2 regions of the Catenovulum sp. SX2 genome follow, and region 2 is predicted to be linked to the other one. Evidence: predicted binding sites of a transcription regulator. Region 2 holds the regulator's gene; the other holds the start of a gene.
What was found. The regulator NrdR, encoded in region 2, represses ribonucleotide reductase genes. The targets are predictions, from matches to a motif close to AAACACNANATNTNGTGTTT.

Region 1 (7,498 bases), 520 kb from region 2:
GTGTATCTACTAAACCTTTCTTCGCTTCAGCTGGTGATGGTGAACGTTTAATTAATTCGATAATTGGGTCGATATTAGCAAGTGCAATTGCTAAACCTTCTAATACGTGGGCACGTTCGCGCGCTTTGCGTAATTCGAAGATAGTACGACGGGTAACAACTTCCCTTCTGTGGTTAAGGAAAGCTTTCAGCATATCAACTAGGTTGAAGATTTTTGGCTGGTTGTTTTCAAGCGCAACCATGTTAATACCAAAAACAACCTGCATTTGGGTTAATGAATATAAGTGGTTAAGTAAGACTTCGCCTGATTCACCACGTTTAACTTCAATAACAATACGCATACCGTCTTTGTCAGATTCATCACGTAAAGCTGAAATTGAATCGATACGCTTTTCTTTAACAAGCTCTGCCATTTTTTCAATAAGGCGAGCTTTGTTCACTTGATATGGAATTTCGTGAACAACAATGGTTTCACGACCATTATCTGCTACTTCAATTTCAGCGCGTGCACGAATATAAATTTTACCGCGACCGGTACGATAAGCTTGTTCAATACCTGAACGACCGCTAATAATTGCTGCTGTAGGGAAATCAGGACCAGGGATAATTTCAATTAATTCTTCAATTGAAATGTCTGGGTTTTCAATCATGGCTAAACAGCCACCTATCACTTCATTTAAGTTGTGCGGTGGAATATTGGTCGCCATACCAACAGCTATACCTGAAGAACCATTCACTAATAAGTTAGGCAAACGAGTTGGTAAAACTTCTGGGATGTGTTCTGTACCGTCATAGTTAGGTACAAAATCAACTGTTTCTTTTTCGAGATCAGCAAGTAATGAATGAGCGATTTTAGCCATTCTAACTTCGGTATAACGCATAGCAGCTGGAGAGTCACCATCTACCGAACCAAAGTTACCTTGACCATCAACTAACATATAACGCAGTGAGAATGGCTGAGCCATACGAACGATTGTGTCGTAAACTGCACTATCACCATGCGGGTGATATTTACCAATTACGTCACCAACAATACGCGCAGATTTTTTATACGGTTTGTTGAAGTCGTTTTTAAGTTCGTTCATCGCAAATAATACGCGACGGTGAACTGGTTTTAATCCATCTCGAACGTCGGGCAAAGCACGCCCAACGATTACACTCATTGCGTAGTCTAAGTATGAGTTTTTTAGCTCATCTTCAATATTGACTGGAAGTATTTCTTTCGCCAAATCGTTCATAAATAGGATATTTCCCTAGTTGTTATACTTGCTTTTTTCGCATACGGTTTTTTGAGTCACCGTTTTTTAGCGGGCAATTCTACCACAAACCACGGCGCATACCATTGAAAAAATACGCTTTAACTTGTCGCCACCCTGTAAATTTTTATAATGGGCATATTAAACCTCAGCTAGAGCAACAAAATTGAGCAATATAGACCCAACAGAAATAGAGAAATTTAACGCCATTGCGGATAAATGGTGGGATCTTGATGGTGAATTTGCACCTTTGCATAAAATGAACCCATATCGAGTGCAGTACATTGAAGATTGTGCCAGCGGTTTATTTGGCAAAAAGATATTGGATGTTGGCAGCGGCGGTGGCATTTTAGCTGAAGCGCTAGCACAACGAGGTGGCCAAGTTACCGGACTAGAGCCAGCACCTCAATCGGTTGAAGTCGCAAAACATCATGCACAAGAATCTGCTTTATCGATAAATTATCATCAAGGATTGATTGAAGACTTCGCCCCAGAACACCTCGAAACCTTTGACATTGTCACCAGTTTAGAAATGCTCGAACATGTACCCGATCCGGCAAGTATTTTACAAGCGGCAATAAGTACATTAAAACCTGGTGGCTACTTATTTGTATCAACATTAAATCGTACCTTACGTAGCTATTTATTGGGTATAGTTGCGGCTGAATATGTGCTCAACCTTGTACCTAAAGGTACACACGAACACGACAAATTTTTAAAGCCTTCAGAAGTAATAGGTATGATTGAACAAAATAACTGTAAAGTTAAAAAAGCTAACGGTATTCATTTCAATCCGCTTACCCAAAAATTTTCAATTAATAATGATTTGGCAGTGAACTATATTTTATGCGCGCAAAAACTTTAACTAAACCTCAGGGTATTTTATTTGATTTAGATGGCACATTATTAGACACGGCTAAAGATTTAGGTGAAACGCTAAACTATGTGTTATCAACACTTGATATGCCAAGTGTGTCATATGAGCAATACAGACCGGTCGCCTCGCACGGTGCCTTGGGATTACTCAAATTAGGCCTAGGTGAAAACTGGCAGTCTTATGAAGTTGAAAAACTACGCGGTATTTTTTTGGATTATTACCTGAATAATATCAGTACCCATACAGATTTTTTTGCAGGTATGGCAGAGACATTGGAAATGCTCAATCAACAAAACATATTATGGGGTGTTGTGACCAATAAACCGGCTTTTTTGACTGACGTATTATTAACTAAATATCCAGAGTTTAAACATTCAAAAATTAATGTTTCTGGCGATACGTTAACAGTGAGAAAGCCAGATCCAGAGCCGCTATTTCACGCATGTAAACACATGCAAATTGACCCACAACAAACTTGGTATGTTGGTGATGCATTGCGTGATATAGAAGCTGGTAACCGCGCATGCATGCAAACATTTATAGCGAACTGGGGTTATACTCAAGACGAATTGCCAGTAGAAGAATGGCAAGCTGATTTTATAATTGAACAGCCTTCAGAACTTGTCTCAATCATTAAATAATCGCCATTGTTGATATTATTTAAGCGGTTTGTATAAGCAGTAAACAAACCGCTAAATGCAAACTCTTTCATATAACAAATCTTAATAAAACAGCGCAAACTAAAATAAACAAGATATTGGTCAATTAAAAAGCTGGTTTTTTTATTCAAAAACACTTGACCTACTAGTCTACTTTTAATGAAAAGTTAGCAACTACTAACGCGCAAAATATACGCCAAAAAAAATGTAAATTTAAACTAAAATCAAATCTTGCTTTCAGAGCAAAACCTCATTATCTTGTGTTGATTCCGCTAACTAGCCCCACATCTTGTGGCTGAGTTTTAACCAAGCTCTAGTCGCACTGTGAAATATTGGCTAAATAAAAAATATAATATCAGGATTGACGACTCAAATGACTGACCAGCTCTTCGTAACTAAGCGCGACGGTAATAAAGAACCTTTAGATCTAGAGAAGTTACATAAAGTTGTAACTTGGGCGGCTAAGGGTTTGAACAATGTTTCTGTATCTCAAGTAGAAATGAAATCACACATTCAGTTCTACGACGGTATTAAAACAGAAGACATTCACGAAACAATTATCAAATCAGCAGCTGACTTGATCAGTGAAGAAACGCCTGATTATCAATATTTAGCAGCGCGCTTATCTATCTTCCATTTGCGTAAAAAAGCTTACGGTCAGTTTGAACCACCACATTTATATGATCACGTAGTTAAGTTATGTGAAGCAGGAAAATACGATCAACATTTGTTAGCCGATTATTCTCGTGAAGAATTCGACCAGATGAATGATTTTGTTGAGCACATGCGCGACTTAAACTTCTCATATGGAGCGGTTAAACAGTTAGAAGGTAAATATCTTGTTCAAAACCGTGTAACAGGCGATATTTACGAGAGCCCGCAATATTTGTACGTATTGGTATCAGCATGTTTATTTGCTAACTATCCAAAAGATACCCGTATGGATTATGTGCGTCGTTTCTACGATGCAATTTCTCAGTTTAAGATTTCTCTACCTACACCCATTATGTCGGGTGTACGTACACCGACTCGCCAATTCAGCTCTTGTGTATTAATTGAGTGTGGTGATAGCTTAGATTCAATCAATGCAACTTCTAGTGCAATTGTAAAATACGTCAGCCAACGTGCTGGTATTGGTGTTAATGCAGGTCGCATCCGTGCATTAGGTAGCCCAATTCGCGGTGGTGAAGCATTCCATACTGGTTGTATTCCTTTCTACAAACATTTCCAAACAGCGGTAAAAAGCTGTTCACAAGGTGGTGTGCGTGGTGGTGCAGCAACCCTATTCTTCCCTTTATGGCACTTAGAAGTTGAATCATTAGTTGTACTTAAAAACAACCGTGGTGTAGATGACAACCGTGTTCGTCACTTAGACTATGGCGTACAATTTAACCGCTTAATGTATCAACGTTTAATTAAAAACGAGAACATCACCTTATTTAGCCCAAGTGATGTGCCTGGTTTGTATGACGCATTTTTTGCTGACCAAAACTTGTTTGAAGAGTTATACATTAAATACGAAAACGATCCGTCAATTCGTAAAAAATCACTGAAAGCAACCGAGCTATTTGGTTTGTTTGCACAAGAGCGTGCAAGCACAGGTCGTATCTATTTACAGAATGTTGACCACTGTAATACCCATAGCCCGTTTGATCCTAAAGTTGCGCCAATTAAACAAAGTAACTTATGTTTAGAAATTGCACTGCCAACTAAGCCACTAAACAATATTAGTGATGAAGAAGCAGAAATCGCGCTTTGTACCTTATCGGCATTCAACTTAGGTGCAATTGAAAACTTAGATGAGTTAGATGGTTTAGCAGAACTTGCAGTACGTGCATTAGACTGTTTGTTAGATTATCAAGACTACCCTGTACCAGCTGCATTTAACTCAAGTATTAACCGCAGAACATTAGGTATTGGTGTAATCAACTACGCCTACTACTTAGCTAAAAACGGTGTGAAATATTCAGACGGTAGTGCCAACGGCTTAACGCATAAAACCTTTGAAGCCATTCAATACTACTTGTTAAAAGCTTCAAACGAGTTAGCCAAAGAAAAAGGCGCGTGTCCTAAATTTAATGAGACGACTTACTCGCAAGGTATTTTACCTATCGACACTTACAAAAAAGATGTAGATAGCATTTGTGACGAGCCATTACATTTAGATTGGGAAGCATTACGTAGCAGCATAAAAGAGCACGGTTTACGTAACTCGACTTTATCTGCATTAATGCCTTCAGAAACGTCTTCGCAAATTTCCAATGCGACTAATGGTATTGAACCACCGCGTGGTTTTGTCAGTATAAAAGCAAGTAAAGACGGTATTTTGCGTCAAGTTGTACCTGAATACGAAAAACTTAAAAACCAGTATGAGTTGTTGTGGTCTATTCCAAACAACCAAGGTTACTTAGGCTTAGTTGCTATTATGCAGAAGTTTATTGACCAAACTATCTCTGCGAATACTAACTACGATCCAACTAAATTCCCAAGTGGTAAAGTACCAATGCAACAATTATTAAAAGACTTGTTGTATGCGTATAAGTTAGGTGTGAAAACTCTGTACTACCATAACACACGTGATGGTGCAGAAGATCCACAAAAAGAAGCTAAAGCACAAGATGATGACTGTGCCGGCGGCGCTTGTAAAATATAAAACAATTTTGTAGTTAATTATAAAGGCCGTGTGTATTGCCCACGGCTTTTTTGTCTTTAAAAGAGAATTTGTACGGCCTATGAGTTACACAACATTTAATAAAAACAATACAGATTATCTAAATGAGCCAATGTTTTTTGGTAATTTAGTGAATGTTGCACGCTACGACAAACAAAAGCACCCTATTTTTGAGCGCCTAATTGAAAAGCAGTTAAGCTTTTTCTGGCGACCTGAAGAAGTTGATGTCAGCCGTGACCGTTCAGATTTTCAAAAGCTTTCTGATCATGAAAGACATGTCTTTTTAAGTAACCTGAAATACCAAACTTTATTAGACAGTATTCAAGGGCGCTCACCTAACGTCGCATTATTGCCAATAGTGTCGTTGCCTGAATTAGAAACTTGGATCGAAACTTGGGCTTTCAGTGAAACTATTCATAGCCGCTCATACACACATATTATTCGTAATATTGTTAATGAGCCTGGATTAGTCTTTGATGACATAGTTGTCAATGAACATATCTTAAAACGCGCTAAAGATATTTCAGTTTATTACGATCAATTAATTCTCGCGTGCCAACTTTATCACACACGTGGTGAAGGCCAATATGAAGTTGATGACCAAATTATCAATGTGTCAGTACGTGAACTTAAGAAACTAACCTACTTATGTATTGCTGCGGTTAACGTATTAGAAGCCATTCGCTTTTATGTCAGCTTTGCCTGTAGTTTTGCTTTTGCTGAACGTGAATTGATGGAAGGTAATGCTAAAATCATCAAATTAATCGCACGTGATGAAGCTCTGCACTTAACTGGTACACAGCACATGTTAAACATTATGGCGGATGGCCAAGATGATAACGACATGGCAGAAATAGCCTTAGAATGCCGCGAAGAAGTCATTGGTATTTTTAGAGCTGCCGCTGAGCAAGAAAAAGAATGGGCTGAGTACTTATTTAAAGATGGTTCAATGATCGGCTTAAACAAAGAAATTCTGTGCCAATACGTTGAATACATTACCAATACCCGTATGACCGCAATCGGCTTGCCAGCAATATTTGGCCAAACGCAAAATCCAATCCCTTGGATTAATGCTTGGTTGGTCAGTGACAATGTTCAAGTTGCTCCGCAAGAAGCTGAAATTAGCTCATATTTAGTAGGTCAAATTGACAGCGAGTTAAATACTGACGACTTCGGGGATTTCGAACTGTAATAAACAGTTCGCATTATGTCCGAAAAAATTCAATGCCGGGTTGATTACAGCAATTACACATCATCCGGCTGCCAATCCCTGCTCGAATATATCGAATCTCAAGATTTAGAAGTTCACTACCATTGTCGTGATGGCTATTGTGGTGCTTGCCGAACAGTTTTAGTTGAAGGCGAAGTTAATTACCCAAAAGAGCCATTGGCATTTGTTCGCCGTGGTGAATTTTTACCTTGCTGTAGTGAACCGTTAACTGATCTGCTGATTGAAGCAGAAAAATTATAACAGGATTATATTATGTGGTTTAAAAACGCCCTACTATATCGCTTTACCTCTCCGTTCGAATTTTCCGCAGAACAACTAGAAGACAAACTACAAGAATTTAAATTTACCCCTTGTTTAAAAAGCGAAATGAGCTCAATTGGTTGGACAAAAGCACTTCACCCAAAAGCACATACTTTGGTGCACAGTGTTGGCCAGTTTCATTTGGTGTCACTCAAGAAACAAGAAAAAGTATTACCAGCTTCTGTAGTAAAAGAATTACTTGAAGAAAAACTTGAAGAGATAGAACAAGCCGAAGGCCGAAAAGTTAAAGGCAAAGAAAAACAAAATTTAAAAGAAGAATTAATTCACACATTATTGCCACAAGCTTTTTCTAAATCGACTTTCACTCGCGCTGCAATATTCGCAGAATCAGGCTGGATTTTAGTTGAAGCTGGCAGCCCAGGCAAAGCTGAAGAAATGTTAGCTTACCTACGTAAGGTACTTTACCTGTAGTACCGCCTGAAACTGATAGTGCTACTATGCTTACTTTTGACGAATGGATGAAAGGCAATCACCCAAGCGATTT
Region 2 (7,498 bases):
GTAACACAAGGTTTGGTAACTGTATTTAATATAGGAATGCCATTAGACATTCTTTTGATAAAGTTATGATTAATTGGTTTGTCTACTTGCACTACATATTCTTTTTCGTGAGCATTTTCAGCACGCAATATTTTATTGACTATGTCACCGTCGCTAGTCAGAAAAATCAAACCTTCAGATGGTTTGTCTAAACGGCCAATTGGGAAAATGCGCTCTGGGTGATTCACCGCTTCAATAATATTGCCTCTTTTATCCAGCTCAGTCGTACAGGTGATACCAACAGGTTTATTATAGGCAATGTAAACGCGCTCAGTTTTATTGCTTTGGGCGGCGGTGATCACTCGTCCATTGACTTTAACTACGTCGCCTTCGCATACTTTTGTTCCAAGTTCAGGAACTTTATCGTTAATTGTTACGCAGTTATTTGTTATTAAGCGGTCAGCTTCACGGCGGGAACAGAAACCTGAGTCACTGATATATTTATTAAGGCGTTTTGGCTCGGTCATAACAATTGTAAATAAGAAAAACTTAGCTTGGGATTATAACTTCTCAAAAGCGCTAATTCATTAATTTAATGGTTCAGATCAGTTTCTATTGTTGACTAAGCAACCCGAGTAACAATTTACCCGGGTTATAACTTCAAGTAGCTTGGGTATAAACAACTAATCTAACAAATCAATTGCATCAATGCTGATACTTGGTGATAGATATCCTTTGGTTGAAGTGCCACTTATTACACTCACAGTTAAAATATTCCAATCGTTGGCACTGCTTTGCCATGCGCTGGCTGGAATGTCGTATGTGAAGGTAGTGTTATTGCAACGATAGCTGCCCGTAGTTAAATTTCGTGTGCTAGGCTGGCTTGACGGTGATGGAAAAGCGGACGACCAATTATTTACCGTAATTGTTGGGCGACCACCGGCAAAAGCACAGGTAATACCTATTCTAAGTTGATGTGCTTGAGCGAGTTGGCTGCTGGATAACTTAAAGTAAATTATGTGGTCGTTGTTAATATCTTTCCACATATAAGCAGGGAAGGTCGCTGTATTGGTAGTACCGACAATAAAGTTAGCAGGATCCCAATTGCTCATACGCACATCAGACGGATGCATGGTTGTGAGCTTATCTCCGTTTAAAAACTCATTGGGTGTGCCGTCCCAATTGCCAATACGCCAGATAGAGCTTGTATTTTGTGGATCGTTATTAATTGAAAATGAATTAAGGATAGTTACTTGATCTGCTTGCACTGCAACACTTCGAGTATCAACCGCTAACTCATTTTTATAAGTGGTCATAGTGTATGTACCTGGCAGCATATCATCACTGCTAAAATAGCCTGAACTCGGGTTTGCGTCTGCCCAATATTGAGCTGTTGTATTGGCGAATCCAACCGTATAGTCAAAGTTTGTATCTCGGCCACTTATGCCAACCCCTGCGACTCGACCTCTGCCACTATCAGCCACGTAGCCTGTTAATCCCATACTACTAAACCAACTAGTATCAGGTGTTGTTGGATCTTCTCCACTGGTTACCACTAGGGTGTAATGATTTAAAATTCCAGTGCGATAGGCTTCTGTTTGCGCTTGAGCATAGTTCACTATATAAGTTATTTCCTGATCGGTTGCGCTTCCTTGATTTAATAAGCTGCGATAAAAGGGCCCACCAGACCCCCCTTCATAATTGTCTCTAACTAACCACATACCAACACCACTGCCTGTCGCGCCAATAAATTGCCAGTCTTTTATGCGCATATTTGAATAATGTTTTGAGCGAGTTTCGCCATTGCTGAGTGCAAAAATATCACCGGCTTCAACGGTTGAGACAGTTTGCGAAATATCTGAAGGCTCAGGGCCGTAGGGCAGTAAACTTCGGCTCATGCGCAAAATGTATCTCACATGACCATGCACACTGGGTTCAGTTGTGAAATGAGTCGCCATATAAATATGCGGATAGCCATTTCTTGCCATGTAGTAATGAGTTAAATCGCCAGCTTGTACTGTTACTTTTATGTAATTGGTATTGATGACTTGAGCGCTAACACTCACCGAAGAGGTATTGCTATATAACCAGTCAAAGCCTGAATTAATTTGTGAACCTCGACTTTGGTTTTGGTATTCCACACCATTAATTTTTAGGGATGCAATATCTCCCGGTGATTGAGTACTTGAGCCATTGTCGGTACGGCGAATACTAAAAGTTAGCCCTGCGTTGGTATCAACTGTATAGAAATCAGTTGAAGTTGATAAACTAAATGCTGCGATACTAGGTTTGCTGAAAATGCTGCAGGCGAGTATTAACAATAACCTGTTTAGTTGTTTGGTTAGATGCTTGTTTTTCATTAGATTTTTAATCCGTGCGTAAGTTGTAATTATGTATCCATAAATCTGTGTAGATACGTTTCTTTGCCAGTGGGTGAACCTATAACTTATTTCCCCGTTATAGATGTTAGTAAATTATTAAAAATGATCGAATTTGGTATTGTTTGGTTTATTTTGGTTGGTTTTTGTGTTGAGTTATCAAGGAGAGCAATTCGTATTTATGAGTAGTGGTTGTGTTTGTTGTTGTCTATACAGCTAAAGCTTGTGTTCATTTGTTTGCAACTTTATCATGCTCGGCTTTTGCATTAAAAGTTGAGCACTATGAATCAAAAATCAGTTGAATTAACGCCTTTTCAGCAATTAACCAAAGATGTCCAGCAGGGCAAAGTCGAAGATAATGTTTTTATTGCTGAGTTTTTAAATACTAAATTTCATATTGCGATTGATAAAAAATTTGATGAAAAACAACCGACTTTTGATTATTTGGTTTATCAATCTCAACAAACAGAAAATGCTTTCACTGTGGTGATTTCTGAAGATGAGTCGTATATCAAAAATATGGGTGCATCAGACATCTTATTTGTTAAAGGCGGTGACATCATCAAATCGCTACATCCAAATTTAGAAATTACCATTGTATTTAACGGTGGTGGTATTGGCATGACAGTGGATAAGGTGAACTTTTTAAAACAAAACGTTCAGTTTAAATAGTCGTTTGTCTAAGAGTTATTATTGATGCAAATTTTATCAATTGAGCTATTTGGCCGGCAATTGGTTTTGTCTATGGATGACAATGCAATTCAACAATTGTCTTGGGGTGAACATATTGTCAGCCAAGTTGATTTAAAAAATCTTCAAAGCCCAGAGGTTGTGCATAGATTCGAACTTGCCCCTGAGCAGCAGAGTTTTCAATTTAGTTTAAATATGCAATTAACCAATAAAGGCGTGAATTACCAGCTTTGGCAAGATGACACAAGGTTAGATTCAGGGCAGTTTTTTCATCAAGCCCTACAGGTTGAACCAGCCAAAGCTAACAGAAATTTTTGGGGCTTAGCTGCGCTTGGCTTTAAATTGTTTAAAAGTGCCAAGTTGATTAAAGTTGTTTTAGCTGGCGCATCCGTTGCTGGTTATGCATGGTTATTTACCATTGAATTTGCTTTGGTGCTGATTGCTTGTTTAGTCGCTCATGAGTATGGTCATGTTAAAGCCATGCAGTATTTTGGGATTAAAACCAAAGGGATCTATTTAGTGCCTTTTGTTGGCGGCCTTGCAGTTGCCGACGACAAAATTAATACACGTTGGCAAGATGTTGTTATTTCTATAATGGGGCCTTGTTTTGGCCTGATAATGTCTGTGTTGTGTTTAATCCTTTATGCAGTAACCGAACAAGAGTTATTCGCAGGTGCTGCTGTATTAGGCTCGTTGTTAAATCTATTTAATTTATTACCTATTTTACCCTTAGATGGTGGCCATGTTATCAAGAGTATTAGCTTCTCAATGCGCTCTTGGGTTGGTTTGTCGGTTTGCACTGCTGGTATAGTGTTAGGTGGTTTTATTTCTTATTTGTTTGGTTTGTATTTACTGCTGTTCTTTTTAGTTATCGGCACAATTGAAATTGCCACTCAGTGGAACCAACGACATTTGTCGCATTTGATCCCGCTTGATCGTTATGGACAAATTTTCTCATCTGTTTGGTATGTATTAGTTTTGTCAGGTCACATCGCGGTTATGTTCGCTTTTGCTGATTCCGACAGTGTTATATTGACGTTGCCGCTGCAAATATTAAGTCAGTAGCTTACATAATCTTTAAAATTGACAGCTTAATTTAACTGATTGAGAAAATTTCACCTTAAGCTTGCAATAAAAGCCAGATCAAACAGTAGGCATTGTGCGCAGTTCATACTACAATACGCGACTTTAATACTTTACTGTGCTTTTTAACAGGAGAAACCATGTTAACTCGTGACATGAATATTGCTGATTTTGATCCAGATTTATGGCAAGCCATTCAAGAAGAAACGGTTCGTCAAGAAGAACACATTGAGCTTATCGCCTCTGAAAACTATGCAAGCCCACGCGTTTTAGAAGCTCAAGGCTCTCAATTAACTAACAAATATGCTGAAGGTTACCCAGGCAAACGTTATTACGGTGGCTGTGAGCATGTAGATGTTGTTGAGCAATTAGCAATTGATCGTGCAAAAGAGTTATTTGGTGCTGATTACGCAAACGTACAGCCTCACTCTGGTTCACAAGCAAATGGTGCAGTTTTCCAAGCTTTATTACAACCAGGTGATACAGTTTTAGGTATGAGCCTAGCGCACGGTGGTCACTTAACCCATGGTGCTCACGTAAACTTTTCTGGTAAACATTACAATGCAATCCAATACGGATTAAACCCAGAAACGGGTGAAATTGATTACGCACAAGTTGAAGCTTTAGCATTAGAGCACAAACCAAAAATGATTATTGGTGGTTTCTCAGCTTACGCATTAGTAGTTGATTGGGCTAAATTGCGCGAAATTGCGGATAAAGTAGGAGCTTACCTTTTAGTTGATATGGCACACGTTGCAGGTTTAATCGCAGCTGGCGTTTATCCTTCACCAATGCAATACGCTGACGTAGTAACTACAACTACTCACAAAACTTTAGCTGGTCCTCGTGGTGGTTTAATCTTATCTGCGAAGAAAGATGAAGACCTATACAAAAAGCTAAACAGTGCTGTATTCCCAGGTGGCCAAGGTGGTCCTTTATGTCACGTTATCGCGGCTAAAGCGGTTGCTTTCAAAGAAGCAATGCAGCCTGAGTTTAAAGCTTACCAACAACAAGTTGTTAAGAATGCACAAGCTATGGTTGAAGTATTAAACCAACGTGGCTACAAAGTTGTTTCTGGTAAAACTGAAAACCACTTATTCTTAGTTGATTTAATTGACAAAGACATTACTGGTAAAGATGCTGACGCTGCATTAGGTCGCGCAAACATCACAGTAAACAAAAACTCTGTACCAAATGATCCACGTTCACCATTTGTAACTTCTGGTTTACGTATAGGTACACCTTCAATCACGCGTCGTGGTTTCAAAGAAGCTGAAGCTAAAGATTTAGCTGGCTGGATTTGTGATGTGTTAGACAACATCAACGACGAATCTGCTATCGAAGCAGTTAAAGAGAAAGTTAAAGGTATTTGTCAAAAATTACCTGTATATGCTTAATAGTTATACACTTTCTGATTGAACAACGGGCCGCTTTATGCGGCCTGATTGCATTTTGAGGTAAACAAAATGTATTGCCCATTTTGTGCAGCACAAGACACTAAAGTAATTGATAGCCGTTTGGTTGCTGAAGGTCACCAAATTAGGCGTCGTCGCCAATGTTTCGAATGCCAAGAAAGATTCACCACGTTTGAAACGGCTGAGCTTGTAATGCCGCGAATTATTAAAAACGACGGTAATCGACAGCCTTTCGATGAAGATAAATTACGTGCAGGTTTAATGCGCGCGTTGGAAAAACGCCCGGTTAGTGCAGAGCATATCGAAACGCTAATCACTCAGTTAAAATCGGCTTTGCGCGCCACAGGTGAGCGTGAAGTTGAAAGCAAAATGATTGGCAACATTTTGATGGAAAAACTTAAAGAAGTAGACCAAGTAGCCTATGTGCGTTTTGCTTCTGTATACCGTAGTTTCCAAGATATTAAAGAATTTGGCGAAGCTATCGCCGGGTTAGATGATAAATCAGCAAAATAATCTAAGCTAATAGATCAAGTAAATAAAATGCAGGTTGCAACTAATATGTCGGCGCTTTATAAGCAAGACTTTGAATACATGGCCAGAGCCATCCACCTAGCTGAAAAAGGCCAATACACCACGAGCCCAAACCCTAGAGTAGGTTGTGTGATTGTCAAAGACCAACAAATTGTTGGTGAGGGCTACCACATTCGTGCAGGCGAAGGCCATGCTGAAGTAAATGCACTTAAACAAGCAGGTGATAATGCCCAAGGTGCAACCGCATATGTCACACTTGAACCATGTAGCCATTTTGGCCGTACACCACCGTGTGCCCAAGCTTTAATAAAAGCTGGCATTAAAAAAGTAGTGGTGGGTATGACAGATCCAAACCCTCAAGTGAGTGGTCGTGGCATTGAAATGCTGCGCGAAGCTGGCATTCAAGTAATAGAGCCTTGTTTAGAGCAAGACTGCAAAAATTTAAATCCAGGTTTTATTAAACGCATGACAGAAAACATGCCATATGTGCGTTTAAAACTGGCCTGTAGTTTAGATGGCCGCACAGCTATGGATTCCGGCGAAAGTCAGTGGATAACTGGTGCTGACGCGAGACGTGATGTGCAAACATACAGAGCGCGCAGTTGCGCAATTTTATCTGGCTCTGGCACAGTATTAGCGGATAATCCCAGTTTGAATGTACGCGAGTCTGATTTAAATTTCGAATATGCACATCAGCCAGTTCGGCAGCCGATAAAATGTATTATAGATAACCAGCTAAAGATAACCCCTGATTTAAAATTGTTTGAGAATGATGCTCAGGTATATTTGCTCTCAAACAAAGCGCGCCAACAAGCGTTGCCAGAAAACTGTCAAGCTATTCAGCTCAATCAACAAAGTGCCAAAGTTGATTTACACGAGGTAATGGCTGAACTTGCAAACAAACAAATTAATGAAATTTGGGTTGAAGCTGGCGCTAAGTTGGCAGGTGCTTTGATAAAAGAAAACTTGGTTGATGAGTTGATTATTTACCAAGCCCCCATATTAATGGGTGAGAATACTTTTGGTTTGGTTAACCTTCCTGAATTAACCGAACTAAAACAAGCAGTAAGATGGCAATACGTAAGCCAAACTCGCGTTGGCCAAGATTTAAAATTAGTATTAAAGGCAATATAACCCATGTTTACAGGTATTGTTGAAACCGTAGGTCACATTCAAGCGGTTAATCAAAAAGCTGGTGATTTTGAAATAGTCATCGAAAGTCAGTTAGATTTATCAGACGTTCAGCTCGGTGACAGCATTGCCGTAAGTGGAGTTTGTTTAACCGTTACCAAATTACAAGGCCAAAGCTTTTTTGCAGACGTGTCGGCGGAAACGATAAAAAGAACCAAAATTGGCCAATTGCCAATTGGTGGTCAAGTTAATTTAGAAAAAGCATGTACGCCAAATACACGTTTAGGTGGA

Region 1: the regulator NrdR is predicted to act here: its motif matches at 3,069-3,088, upstream of nrdA (class 1a ribonucleoside-diphosphate reductase subunit alpha).

The regions. Positions count from the first base shown of each region.
Region 1 covers NZ_CP182493.1:44,411-51,908, reverse strand. The annotation lists gene gyrA (DNA topoisomerase (ATP-hydrolyzing) subunit A) at 1-1,237, opposite strand, end outside; gene ubiG (bifunctional 2-polyprenyl-6-hydroxyphenol methylase/3-demethylubiquinol 3-O-methyltransferase UbiG) at 1,422-2,120, shown strand; gene ACMZOO_RS00250 (HAD family hydrolase) at 2,102-2,773, shown strand; gene nrdA (class 1a ribonucleoside-diphosphate reductase subunit alpha) at 3,165-5,444, shown strand; gene nrdB (class Ia ribonucleoside-diphosphate reductase subunit beta) at 5,524-6,654, shown strand; gene yfaE (class I ribonucleotide reductase maintenance protein YfaE) at 6,670-6,933, shown strand; partial or broken gene rdgC (recombination-associated protein RdgC) at 6,946-7,498, shown strand, end outside.
Region 2 covers NZ_CP182493.1:567,241-574,738, reverse strand. The annotation lists gene rluF (23S rRNA pseudouridine(2604) synthase RluF) at 1-506, opposite strand, end outside; gene ACMZOO_RS02530 (rhamnogalacturonan lyase B N-terminal domain-containing protein) at 663-2,339, opposite strand; gene ACMZOO_RS02525 (hypothetical protein) at 2,640-3,029, shown strand; gene ACMZOO_RS02520 (site-2 protease family protein) at 3,054-4,112, shown strand; gene glyA (serine hydroxymethyltransferase) at 4,271-5,527, shown strand; gene nrdR (transcriptional regulator NrdR) at 5,597-6,058, shown strand; gene ribD (bifunctional diaminohydroxyphosphoribosylaminopyrimidine deaminase/5-amino-6-(5-phosphoribosylamino)uracil reductase RibD) at 6,086-7,210, shown strand; gene ACMZOO_RS02500 (riboflavin synthase) at 7,214-7,498, shown strand, end outside.